Regions from separate parts of the Cobetia sp. LC6 genome, predicted to be linked through region 3. Evidence: predicted binding sites of a transcription regulator. Region 3 holds the regulator's gene; each other region holds the start of a gene.
The links. The regulator FNR, encoded in region 3, switches genes on or off when oxygen is low (the NO sensors DNR and NnrR bind a similar motif). The targets are predictions, from matches to a motif close to TTGATNTANATCAA.

Region 1 (4,190 bases), on a different contig from region 3:
ACGGCAGCCAGATAGGCCTGCTTGCGCAGGTAGAAATCGGCTGTCTGCAGCTCGCCGCGTGCCAGTACGTTGCGCAGATAGATGATGCGCTGACGGGAATCTGCCGCGTAGGTGCTGTTGGGGAAACGACGTACCAGCTCACCGAAGTCGACGTAGGCATCGCGTGTCGCGCCCAGGTCACGCTTGGAAATATCGATCAGATCGAGGGATTCCAGGCTGAAACGGCCCGCGCTGTATGCTGCCAGTCCACGCATGTAGTAGGCATAATCGACCTGCGGGTGATCGGGGTGCAGGCGAATGAAACGGCTGGCCGCGGCGCGTGCCGCCTCCCAGTTGTCGACCTGGTAATAGGCGTAGATCAGCTCCAGCTGCGACTGTTCGGCGTAGCTGCCGAACGGGAAGCGAGTATCCAGGGCTTCAAGTTGTTGCACAGCGGAGTTGAAGCGGCTGGTATCCAGAGAAACCTGGGCCTGACGATACAGGTCCTGCTCCTGAAGATCCGGTGCCGGCTCGTTGGACGCACAGCCAGCCAGCAAGGTGCTGGCCAGGGCGAGGGCAGTCAAGGGAAGGGCGCGCATCGGTTTCCTCATCTCGGGCAATCCATGGCGGGCATGCTAGAATCCGCCGATCCGCACTCACTATAAAGCAAAGGCCCTTTCGTGCGAAACGGCCTCAGAGAGCAATATGGCAGACACCATCAACCGCGAAGAGCGGATCCCGGAGGCGATGATTGGCATGCGCCTTGATCAGGCCTGCGCCGAGATCTTCTCCGACTATTCCCGCGAGCGTCTCAAGCACTGGATCAAGACCGGTGCGCTGACCCTCGACGGTGCCGCCGTAAAACCTCGCGAGAAGGTCTATGGCGGTGAACGTCTGGCCCTGACCGCCGAGCTTGAAGAAGAAGTCAGCCACGAGCCGGAAGATATCGAGCTCGAGATCGTCTATGAAGATGACGACGTGCTGGTCATCAACAAGGAGCATGGCATGGTCGTGCACCCGGGCGCGGGTAACCACGATGGCACGCTGCTCAACGCCATCCTGCATCATTGTCCGGGCAATTCCATGATGCCGCGTGCCGGTATCGTGCATCGTCTCGACAAGGACACCAGCGGACTGATGGTGGTGGCCAAGTCATTGACCGCCCAGGCGGACCTGGTCGAGCAGCTGCAGGCCCGTACCGTGTCACGCGAGTACGATGCCGTCGTCACGGGCGTGTTGACCTCCGGTGCTACCGTGGATGCGCCCATCGGGCGTCACCCCAAGGACCGCAAGCGTCAGGCCGTTACCCACAGTGGCAAGCCGGCGGTCACCCACTTCCGCGTGGTGGAACGTTTCCGGGGCCACACCCATATCCGCTGCAAGCTGGAAACCGGGCGTACCCACCAGATTCGCGTGCACATGGCGCACCAGCGCTATCCGCTGGTTGGAGACCCGGTCTACGGCGGGCGTCTGAAGCTGCCGCCGGGGGCCAGTGACCCGCTCAAGGAGCTGCTGCGCCAGTTCCCGCGTCAGGCACTGCATGCCCGCCGTCTCGCCTTCATCCACCCGATCACGGGCAAGGAAGTCGAATTCCGCGCCGAGATGCCGGGCGACATGCTGGTGCTGATCGACTATCTCAAGGAAGACATCGCTCGCTGAGGCGGCAGGCTCGCGCGACACGCCGCACAAGGAGAGGTTATGCACGACGAGAGTCTACGCCCGACCCTGATACTGCCGGACTGGCCCGCGCCGAGCCCGGTGCAGGCCTTCGTGACCACGCGTGAGAGCGGCCCCAGCCAGGGGCCGTATGCCGGCTTCAATCCGGCGCTGCATGTGGGGGATGACCCGGCGATGGTGGCGCAGGTGCGTGAGCTTCTCGCGGCGGAGGTCGATGACGGCCGTCCGCTGGCGTGGCTGGATCAGGTGCACGGCACTCAGGTGGTGGATGCCTTCGATGTCTGCCATGCCGAGGGCCGGCCGGATGCGCCGCCACGGGCGGATGCCTGCATCAGTACCGGCACCGGGCAGGCCTGTGTGGTGATGACGGCGGACTGCCTGCCGGTGCTGTTCTGTGATCGGCAGGGCACGCGTGTCGGCGTGGCACATGCGGGTTGGCGCGGGCTGGTCGCAGGCGTGCTGGAAGCTACCATCGAGCGTCTCGGCGATGACCCCGGCGAGCTGATGGCCTGGCTGGGGCCGGCGATCTCCAATGCGCAGTTCGAGGTCGGCCCCGAGGTGCATGATGCCTTCATCGCGGACCTGCCTGAGGCCGATGATGCCTTCGAGGCCAGTCCCTACCGGCTTGGTCACTACATGTGCGACCTCTACAAGCTGGCACGTCTGCGTCTCGAGCGTGCCGGAGTCGGTCATGTCAGTGGTGGCCACTTCTGCACCGCCTCGGAGTCGCGTTTCTACTCCCACCGGCGTGATGATGGCGTGACCGGGCGCCTCGCCACGGTGATCTGGCTGCGCTGAGGCGCCGAGCAGAAATCACTGTCCAGGGGCCTGGTCTGCGCATTCCACAAGCTCGACATTCAGTACCCACAAACGCCCCGTTGACCTGATGTCCCAGGTTGGCGGGGCGTTTCTGTGTGTGGCAAAGGTGATGGCCGGCGGGGCGGGAAACTGACCTGGATCAGGCAAATGGCACAACATGCTGCAGTGCGGCGAATCCTGCCTTGAAAGCCGTGCGCCAGTCCCCATCTTGAGAGTCAGATACGAAAAGTTACAGGCGAAGCTCCTGAGAAAAGGAGTACCGCCATGACTCTCAGGAGACAGCACCATGCGCATCGACAAACTGACCAGCAAGCTGCAGAACGCTCTGGCGGATGCCCAGTCGCTCGCCGTCGGGCGAGGCCACAATGAAATTCACCCGCAGCATCTGCTGCTGGCCCTGCTTGAAGACCGCGATGGCGGTCTCAAGGCACTGGTCAACAAGGCGGGCGGCGATGCCACCAGTCTGATGAGTGGTCTCAAGCGCCAGCTGGATGACCTGCCGACCGTGTCCCAGTTCGACGGCAATGTCGCGCCCTCGCAGGCCCTCGGCAAGCTTCTGAATCTGGCCGATCGCGAAGCGCAGAAGCGCGGCGATCAATACATCGCCTCCGAGCTCGCGCTGTTGGCCGCGCTGGAGCTGGGCGGTGATCTCGGCAAGCTGTTCACCTCCTCGGGCATCAAGAAGCCCGCCCTGACCTCCGCCATCGATGCACTGCGCGGTGGCGAAGCCGTGGGCGATGCCGATGCCGAGAACAATCGCGAAGCGCTCAACAAGTACACCCTGGATCTCACCGAACGCGCACGGGATGGCAAGCTCGATCCGGTGATCGGGCGTGACGAGGAAATTCGTCGCACGATCCAGGTGCTGCAGCGCCGCACCAAGAACAACCCGGTATTGATCGGTGAACCTGGTGTCGGCAAGACCGCCATCGTCGAGGGGCTGGCCAGCCGTATCGTCAATGGCGAGGTGCCGGAAGGTCTCAAGAACAAGCGCGTGCTGTCTCTCGACATGGGCTCGTTGCTGGCGGGGGCCAAGTTCCGCGGCGAATTCGAGGAGCGCCTCAAGTCGGTGCTGAAGGAGCTGGCGCAGGAAGAAGGCCAGGTCATCCTGTTCATCGACGAGCTGCACACCATGGTCGGCGCGGGCAAGGCCGAAGGCGCGATGGACGCCGGCAACATGCTCAAGCCGGCGCTGGCGCGCGGCGAGCTGCACTGTGTCGGTGCCACCACGCTTGACGAGTATCGCCAGTACATCGAGAAGGATGCCGCACTCGAGCGCCGCTTCCAGAAGGTGCAGGTCGACCAGCCCAGCGAGGAAGACACCATCGCCATCCTGCGTGGCCTGAAGGAGCGCTACGAGGTACACCACGGGGTCGACATCACCGACAGCGCCATCATCGCCGCTGCACGCCTGTCCTCGCGTTACATCACGGACCGCCAGCTGCCGGACAAGGCGATCGATCTGATCGATGAAGCCGCGTCACGCATCCGCATGGAGCTGGATTCCAAGCCGGAGGAGATGGACCGTCTCGATCGCCGCCTGATCCAGCTCAAGATGGAGCGGGAAGCGCTCAAGAAGGAGACCGACGAGGCGGCGCTCAAGCGCCTCGGCGCGCTTGAGGACCAGATCTCGGAGCTGGAGCGTGAATACGCCGACCTCGATGAAGTCTGGAAGGCCGAGAAGTCCAGCATCCAGGGCGCGGCCCAGTTCAAGG
Region 2 (4,190 bases), on a different contig from region 3:
CGCCTGAAGGGCTGGCAGCATGATGAATGGCGACAATTTCTTGCCGTCTATCGCGATGCGGATGCGCAGAGCGCCGAGGTCAGTCAGTGGCTGGAACAGCTGGAAGCACGCGCCGCACGCAAGCGTCGCTGAGCCTTAAGAGGCCGGCAAAGATCCTTGACGTAGTGATCACTAACCTTGCGCACGGCATGCGACCAAGGTCTTGGTCACCTTGCGCGAGGATGAATGGGAATGTCGCTCAAATGCGTCATCTCAAGTCTCACTCGTGAGACATTAAACTTCCCTGAAATAATCGGTAACATCTGCTAACAGGACGCCCAACAAGTTTTCAAACATCGTTCTAAAAAAATACTTGCCAAACAGAACGCTGTTTTTTATAGTTTTCAGCGTCCCCTGATCGACGCAGCCACGCAGAGCACACGGCCCACGCCGTAGGGTAGCGAGGCACTGCTGACAGGCAGCTCACGAAGCCAAGCTTCAAGGAGAACTACATATGAAAGCTATCAAGATCCTGACCGCTACTGTTATCGCCGGCACCATGGCAATGGGCGCACAATCCGCCATGGCATATGGCAAGGGTGATACCTTCCTGCGCGGTGGCGTTGCCAAGGTCGACGGCAAGAGCAACAACGGCAACGGTCTGATCGCCAAGGACGAATCTGGCTTCGCCGGTTCCGTGGGCTACATGTTCCACGACAACCTGGCCATCGCCCTGCAGTCCACTGAAGAATTCAGCACTGACTGGGAAAACAGCGCCGGTGGTTTCGATGAGATGCCGATCAACCTGATGCTGCAGTACTACCCGCTGGGCGGTACTGAAGCCCGCGTCCAGCCGTACGCTGGTGTCGGCCTGAACTACACCCACTTCTCCGGTGAGTCTGCCGGTGGCCAGAGCATGGACATCGACGACAGCTACGGCGCCGCTGCCGAGCTGGGTGTGGACCTCAAGATCACCGAAGCCTGGGCCGTCAATGGCTACGCCCGTTATGCTGACGTCAAGGCCGATACCAAGATCGCCGGTCAGGACGTGAACGACACCGAGCTGGATCCGGTCACTGTCGGTGCCGGTGTCACCTACCGCTTCTAAGTCCTTGCACGAGGCGTGAACATGCCTCCAGCGAGTACTCGGCAAGCCGTGTGGTGCCGCATCATTCCCTAAAGCGCCAGCAATGGACCTCGGCAACATCGAGCCGTCCAGGCGCCGGATGGGCATCACACACGAACGCCGCAGACCTCAGGGTCTGCGGCGTTTTCGTTGTGGGCAATCAACGGCTACATGGCCAATCTTGAGCGGCGCCGCGCAGAAATTGACCTGGATCAACCAGGCTCCTGCCCAGGCAAGAACGTCCGTAAACTCTTGCCCCAGATCAAATTTCTCGAAATTCGGCTACCTAGAATGAAGGCATTGTTTCCCGCCACCCTTCAGGAGCCATCATGCCCGACGTCGTCACTCGCTCAGCCTCCCTCCCCGCGCACCTGACTTCACGTAGCCCGCGCTCTGCAGCACGCCCGTGGCAGCTTCTGGCACTGGCAGGCCTCACCGGCCTCGCGACTCTCTGTGCCACACCGGCCATGGCCGCCGACTCGCTGAATGCCAGCTCTCATAGCTCTCTCAACTCTCCCAGCTCTCTCAACTACGGCGCCGGGCAGTTCTGGACGCGTGCAGGTGTCGCCAAGGTCTCGCCGAAGAGTGACAACGGTCGCATCGATGCCATCGGTGCCGACGTGGATGTCGATGATGACAGCGCCTTTGCCTTCACTCTCGGCTATCGCTTCACCGACATCTTCGGTATCGAGCTGCTGGCGGCGCAGGATTTCGACCACGATATCTCGCTCAATGGCCAGAAAGCCGGTTCCGTCGACCACCTGCCGCCGACCCTGACACTGCAGTACTACCCGCTTGGCGGGCGTGAATCGCGCATCCAGCCGTACATCGGCGCGGGCGTCAATTACACCCACTTCTCCGATGAAACCCTCGACGATGGCACCAAGCTCGAGATGGATGACAGCTGGGGCGCGGCCGCACAGATCGGCGTCGATCTGGTGATCAACGAGCACTGGGCGGCCAACGTCGCCGCCTGGTATCTGGATATCGATTCCGATGTCACCGTGGCGGGCAGCGTCAACGACAAGGTCGAGATCGATCCCATCGTGACCATGGCCGGGATCAGCTATCGCTTCTGATCAGCCACTTCCTGGCTAGCGCTTCTGACGGGCCAGAGACGACAACGCCCCGCCAGCCCATCTCGGGCCGGCGGGGCGTTGTGCGTTGTGCGTTGTGCGTTGCACCTGGTGTACTGTGCGTTGTGAGTTGTGCGCTCGGCACGCCTCAGCGCGGGGCGGCTTGCCCACTGTTCGTTGCCGAAGCATTGGAAGTTGCTGAAACTGTTGAGGTTGAGGTCGTTGAGGGAGTTGAAGGCGAAGGCGGCGTGACGTCCTCCGCCGGCGCCTTGCTCACCTTGCCCGGACGCGGGCGGTCCAGTACCAGCCCCAGCACCACCAGTGCGGCGCCCGCCACCATCAGCGCGGTCCACTGCTCATCGAACAGCCACCATGCCATCAGCGCGGCACACGGCGGCACCAGGAAGAAGGTGCGCGCGACCTGATGGGCCTCGCCACGCTCCAGCATCAGCATCAGCAGCCAGATGGCACCGACCGAGATGGCGATCACCAGCCAGGCCATGGTCAGCAGCAGACGCGGCGTGGGGTCAAAGGCAAAGCTGCCGACACTGGTCGCGGCGACGACGAACACCGCGCCCGCACCGAGATACTGGAACATCAGCCCCTCGACCAACCCCATGCGCCCGGAGACCCGCTTCTGCCACAGCGTCGAGCTGGACACGCCGATCAGTGCCACCAGGCACCAGACGAGCCCGATCAGCGGCCACTCCAAGGTGCCCGCGCCGTCCCTGGCCAGCCCTACCCCCAGCACCAGACTGACGCCGATGGCGCCACAGCCAAGCCCCGCCCACTGCCTGGCCCCGAGACGCACGCCGAACAACGGCAGCGACAACGCCGCCGTCACCAGTGGATGCAGGCTGACCAGCAGCGCCGTCAGACCCGCCGGCAGCCCCGCCTTGACCGCCGCGAACACGCCGCCCAGATAGGCGCCGTGCAACAGCATGCCGATGCCCATCTGCGCCAGACGGTCATTGCGCCGGCCCCACTGACGCGGCTTGCGGCGCAGCCACAGAATCAACCCCAGCACCGGCAGCACCAGCAGGCTGCGCACCAGCAGCAAGGTGAAGGGTTCAGCGTCCAGGGTACCGAAGCGCGCGGCGATGAAGCCGCTGGCGAACAGAAACACGAAGCAAAGTGGCATCCACATCACGCAGACTCCAGCGAGAGAAATGACAAGCGGGCGGCCCATAGGCAGGTGCAGAACGTGCACCGACGGGGCCACGACATGAGCCTTCAGCTTGCCGCGAACCCTCAAGGGGGCACAAGATACAGATAATCACCAATTCAAGGGGTACAGACAGGCATGTCATGCGCCGAGCACGCTTCGTCCGCCAGCCGCCCTTCGCTTGCCGACGACGCCATCAACTCAACCACCAGCTCAATCGCCAGCTCAGGCGCCACAGCCGCGACGCTGCCGCGCTATCAGCAGCTGGTCGAGCGACTCAAGGCCCAGATGGCGACGGGCAAACTGAGCGCAGGACAGCGCCTGCCTTCGCTCAGGCGGCAGGCGGCACAGTCGGGGCTCGGCCTCAACAGCGTGATTCGTGCCTATGGCGAGCTGGAGTCGGCGGGCCTGATCATCGCCGAACCGCGTGCCGGCTATCGGGTCGCACCATCGACGCAGGCTGCACATGATGCGAACGACCTCAATGCCGGCTCACAGACCAGCTCGGCTTCATCCCGTCATCCCGGCGAGACGCAGCACGGGCAGCGGGAGTCACATCACAAACCGCGTGCCATCACCACCCTCACCATCAGCGACCCGGCCTGGCAGGCGATGGCGAATGCCAGTGATCCGCGCCTGGCGCCGCTGGGTGCCGCTCACCCGGAGCTGGACGCCCCCGCCGTGCGACGCCTGTATCGTCTGGCGCGCACTCAGCTCGGGGCGCATGCCCAGCACCCCAGCGCCTATGCCCTGCCGCCAGGCTCGAGCGCGCTGCGCACTGCCATCGCTAAGCACCTCAGCCACCACGGCCATCCCTGTGACAGCGATGCCCTGTTGATCAGCC
Region 3 (4,190 bases):
GCCGAGGAAGGAAAGAACCTCAGTTTGCCCGCCGAGCAAAGCAGCAACGCGTTGCCTATCAGCTCCTGGATCAAGTTCGAGAGCAAGCAGACCGCCTATCTCAAGGCCAAACAGCGTCTGATGTCCCAGGCCTATCGCGATGGTGACCTGCGCCTGGATACGCGAGTGATGTGGGACGGCAGCGGCTGGGCCGACGGCCCTGGGCAGGGGCGCAACCCCAACGCGGCCCTGACCATCTATCGTCACTTCGACAATGCGGCGGTAATGAAGGGGCTGGTCGGTGGCGTACCCAAGACGGGCTGGATCATCGATTACCCGATGCTGGAGCGTATCCACTACCTGCTGGTCGCCGGCTTCGATGTCTACGGCAATCTCGGGCATCAGCTGGTCACTCGCCTGTACATGGACTTCCTGCGCATGGAGGGCGAGAACAACCTGTTGGTGCTGTTGCCGGCGGGCGAGCGCCAGGCGGTGCATGATAGCTGGTATCGCGACGTGAGCCCGGGGCTTGGGGGGCTGCTGTTCAAGAAACCGCCGCAGTTCGATGCGCCCAGTGACATTGTCTGGACACCGCAGGAGCTCTCGTCGCCGGACCAGGCCCGCCTTGGCCTGATGCGGCGCATGCAGGAGCGCCTCGCGCCGGAACTCGGGCATGAGCGCAGTCTGAGCAATGTCGAGGATGAGCATGTGCGACATGAGCTGCAGGCCCTCGCTGCGGTGCAGGGAGTCTCGGCCAGCCTGATGCCGGAGGTGACGATCGTCGCGCTGGAGGATGGCACTGATGACTCGCCACGCCTTTACAGCGTGCTGCGCAATTCCGCCCACGCCAACATCACCAGTCTGTTCGATGAGGAGGAAAACCGCCGTCCTGAGGAAGACACTCTCGATGTCTTGCGTGGCGTGGCGGGCGATTACCCGAATGCCTTCTGGCGATTGACGCCTGACACTCTGACGGGGCTGGCAGAGCGGGTGGCGGCACTCGAGACCGAAGAGGACTACCGCGCCCTGCAGGCCGATATCGGAGTGCGCCGGACTGATCCGCGCTTCTGGCAGTTCTCCGACAGCGTGCTGCGCGTCAACTATGCTGATCGCCCTGTCGAAGCGGGCCTGCTGGACTATAACCGCCTCGAGAACCGCTGATTGCCAGCGGGGCTTGAGCGGCCGAGACACGCTCTGTCGTCAGGGCTGTCTGGGTTGTCGAACTGTTTCGATGACTGACGACTGGCCTGTCAGAAAGCAGAAGCCCGCCACGCCCATTGCGTGGCGGGCTTCTGCCTTGTGTGGGACCGACATGGCGTCCTGCGGTAGATCAGCGCAGTGTCGCACCGCGTGATGTGCTGTCAGCAGGCGTCATCAGCGACCGCCCTGACACTCGCCCTCGGCCAGCTCGATCAGGCCATCCAGATGTAGGATATGCACCTCGCGGGCACGAATGTCGACCAGCCCCTGGGTCTGGAAGCGGGTCAGGATGCGGCTGATGGTTTCGACGGCCAGTCCCAGATAGTTGCCGATATCGGCGCGTGCCATCGAGAGGCGGAAGCTGTATGGCGAATAGCCTCGGCGACGGAAGCGCTGTGACAGGTTGACCAGGAAGCTCGCCAGCCGCTCATCGGCTGTCTTGCGTGACAGCAGCATCATCATGCGGCGATCTTCGTGCAATTCCTTGCTCAGGCTCTTGAACAGCTGGGTTCTCAGCTCAGGCATCTGCTCCGAGAGCGCATTGAGTCGGTCGAAGGGAATCTCGCAGACGGTGGTGGTCTCCAGCGCCACCGCGGTGCCGGGATAGCAATTGCTGTCGATGGCATCGAGTCCGGCCAGCTCGCTGGGCAGGTAGAAGCCGGTCAGCTGCTCCGTACCGCTGTTTTCATTGGTGATCTGCTTGAGGCTTCCGGAGCGCACCGTGAAGACGCAATCGAAGGCATCGCCCTGGGTGAAGAGGACTTCCCCTTTTCTGAGTGGCGCGCGACGGCGGATGATGGCGTCAAACTGGTCGATATCTTCCATGTTCAGTGCCAGTGGCAGGCACAGTGAACTCAGCGAACATGTCTGGCAGCGGGCTTCATGGGCGCGCAAGCGGTGTGATGCCTGTGCATTGGCCGTCATGGTGACTCTCCTGAGGAATGTCACCGCTACCCCTGGGGTAGGGCAGCGGGAGGGGTCTTTCGGGCGCAACGAACGGTGGGGCGGGGCCTTGTCGCCCGCCGCTGCACTGCTGAGCCGCAGTGTATCGAGCGGACAGAGTCTGAGCGCTCATCGGCCGAGGCAGCGCATTCCGTGACGCCATAATATTAGATTTTGTTAATTCATTATCCTGCCCAACCCATGGGCGTTGCAAGGTGTGTGAACTTTAGGCCTGGTTGACCCCGCGTGACCATACCGCGACGACCTGCCTCAGCCGAAGGCGCGAGTCAGTATGCAGTGACCAGCACTCAGGCATCAGTCGCTGGTCATCCGTCTCTGGCCATCTGGGCTCAGCCAGCTGCGCCGAGCAACAGGATCAGCGCGGCGGCCAGCGTCGCCAGTGCCAGAATGCCCCAGGCACGTGGCGCTGGTGTGTCAGGCTGACGTATGCCGTTGATGCGATGTTCCTGCATGGGGCCATCGCCTTCGCGCTCGTCGCTGTCAGCGCGCGAAAGACTGCCCAGCGCCAGCATGGCGAACAACACCAGGCTGCCCAGCGTGAGGGCCAGCACCCAGAGATTCCAGAACAGGGGGAGGCCAGTTGTCTCCAGCAGATTCATGTCGTGTCTCCTGAGGGGGTCTGTCATGGGCCACGGCTGGCGGTGTCGCTCGCAGGGGCGGCCTGCTGCAGGTAGGCGAGCAGAGCCGTGATTTCGGCAGTGCCACGCACGTCATTGGGGGCGGCGAGAATCTCGTCTTCCGCGTAGGGTACGCCCAGGCCTTGCAGGGCTCGCATGCGTGCCGCGATACCTTCGCCGCTCAACGCCCGCTCGAACAGCCACGGGTAGGCAGGCATCGCCGAACCCGGCACCTGACTGCGCGGGTCATGCAGATGCAGGCGCTGCCAGGCATCGTCATGCTGCGCAGGCAGCTGGCTCAAATCCGTCCCCCAGCGCTCGACGCCCCACAGCGAAGGGCGGTCGTAGAAACGTGCCCGGGTGGTCGTCGCATCGCCGTGGCGCGCCGTGTCGCCCGGTAGATAGCGCACCATGCGTGTGTGGCACTGCTGACAGCCCTCGCGTTGATAGATGCGCTGACCCTCCAGCGCCAGGGCGCTCAGCGGTTTGAGGTCTTCGGGCGCGCTGGCGAGACTGGGGTGAGCTCCAAGCGGCACCAGCTGGGCGAGGGCGCCGAGGCTCATGGTGAGCAGGCATAGTGCCGTCATCAGGCCGGCGTGACGTTCGAGCAGGACATGTCTCATGCGTAGTGCCCTCCCGAGGATGTGGCAGGGGGCGTGGCAGAGGGTGATGCAGGGTGTATGGCAGGCTGTGATGATGTCTTCCGCGAGCCGGACTTCGGGAGCTGGCGCTCATGAGCGGCTTGCCGTTCGCTCTTGTGGACAGCCAGGGTGCGCATCACGTTGAGGAGCATCAGCAGCATGCCGAGCGCCCAGCAGGCGAGCCCGCCCAGCGAGATCATCATCGGCATGCGGGCCGCTTCCAGCACCTCGCTCAGGGTGTATAGCGGTCTGCCGTCATCTGCCAGCACATGCCACATGCTGCCTTGAAGCAGCGTGGTGGCCCAGCTGGCGGCAATGCACAGCAGGGTGCCGATGATGGCCAGCAGGGCATGGGTCTTGAGCAGCGCGAGGGAGCGCATCGGGGGCAGCAGGTGATAGGCCATCACGATGGCGACTGTCGCGACCACCCCCAGGCTTGCTGCCGGCGACAGGCTGTTGGCGGCACTGAAGGCCAGGGCATTGAGGGTCGGCAGTGACAGCAGGCTGTATTCAAGAACCGCAAGGGCGAAGCTGACCAGAGCTGCCGCCAGCAGGCAGATCAGCGGATCCCGGCGCAATGAGTGCCAATCCTCCTTGAGTGTCATCAGGCCATTGAGGCTGAGTGCCAGCCCCGGTGCCAGCAGCAGGAGGCCCATCGCCATGCCCAGCGTCTGACTCCAGGCTGGCAGGGCGCTCGCGAACAGCAGCGGAGCACCTCCCCATGTCACCAGCAGCACCAGCATCCAGAAGCTGGTGGTCGCCAGCCGATGCGAGTGGAGCGGCCGCCGCG

Region 1: a site for FNR is predicted at 2,605-2,618, ahead of clpB (ATP-dependent chaperone ClpB). Genes of this name have one in related genera too.
Region 2: a site for FNR is predicted at 1,308-1,321, ahead of QQF40_RS02290 (OmpW/AlkL family protein). Genes of this name have one in related genera too.

The regions. Positions count from the first base shown of each region.
Region 1 is NZ_JASSPL010000013.1:98,953-103,142, forward strand. It holds gene QQF40_RS14430 (outer membrane protein assembly factor BamD) at 1-590, opposite strand, end outside; gene rluD (23S rRNA pseudouridine(1911/1915/1917) synthase RluD) at 685-1,638, shown strand; gene pgeF (peptidoglycan editing factor PgeF) at 1,678-2,454, shown strand; gene clpB (ATP-dependent chaperone ClpB) at 2,762-4,190, shown strand, end outside.
Region 2 is NZ_JASSPL010000001.1:526,917-531,106, reverse strand. It holds gene QQF40_RS02300 (lipopolysaccharide kinase InaA family protein) at 1-132, shown strand, start outside; gene QQF40_RS02295 (OmpW/AlkL family protein) at 494-1,087, shown strand; gene QQF40_RS02290 (OmpW/AlkL family protein) at 1,573-2,184, shown strand; gene QQF40_RS02285 (DMT family transporter) at 2,330-3,328, opposite strand; gene QQF40_RS02280 (aminotransferase-like domain-containing protein) at 3,485-4,190, shown strand, end outside.
Region 3 is NZ_JASSPL010000002.1:241,630-245,819, reverse strand. It holds gene QQF40_RS04375 (fatty acid cis/trans isomerase) at 1-1,140, shown strand, start outside; gene fnr (fumarate/nitrate reduction transcriptional regulator Fnr) at 1,354-2,103, opposite strand; gene QQF40_RS04365 (hypothetical protein) at 2,472-2,741, opposite strand; gene QQF40_RS04360 (cbb3-type cytochrome c oxidase subunit II) at 2,765-3,382, opposite strand; gene QQF40_RS04355 (cbb3-type cytochrome c oxidase subunit I) at 3,379-4,190, opposite strand, start outside.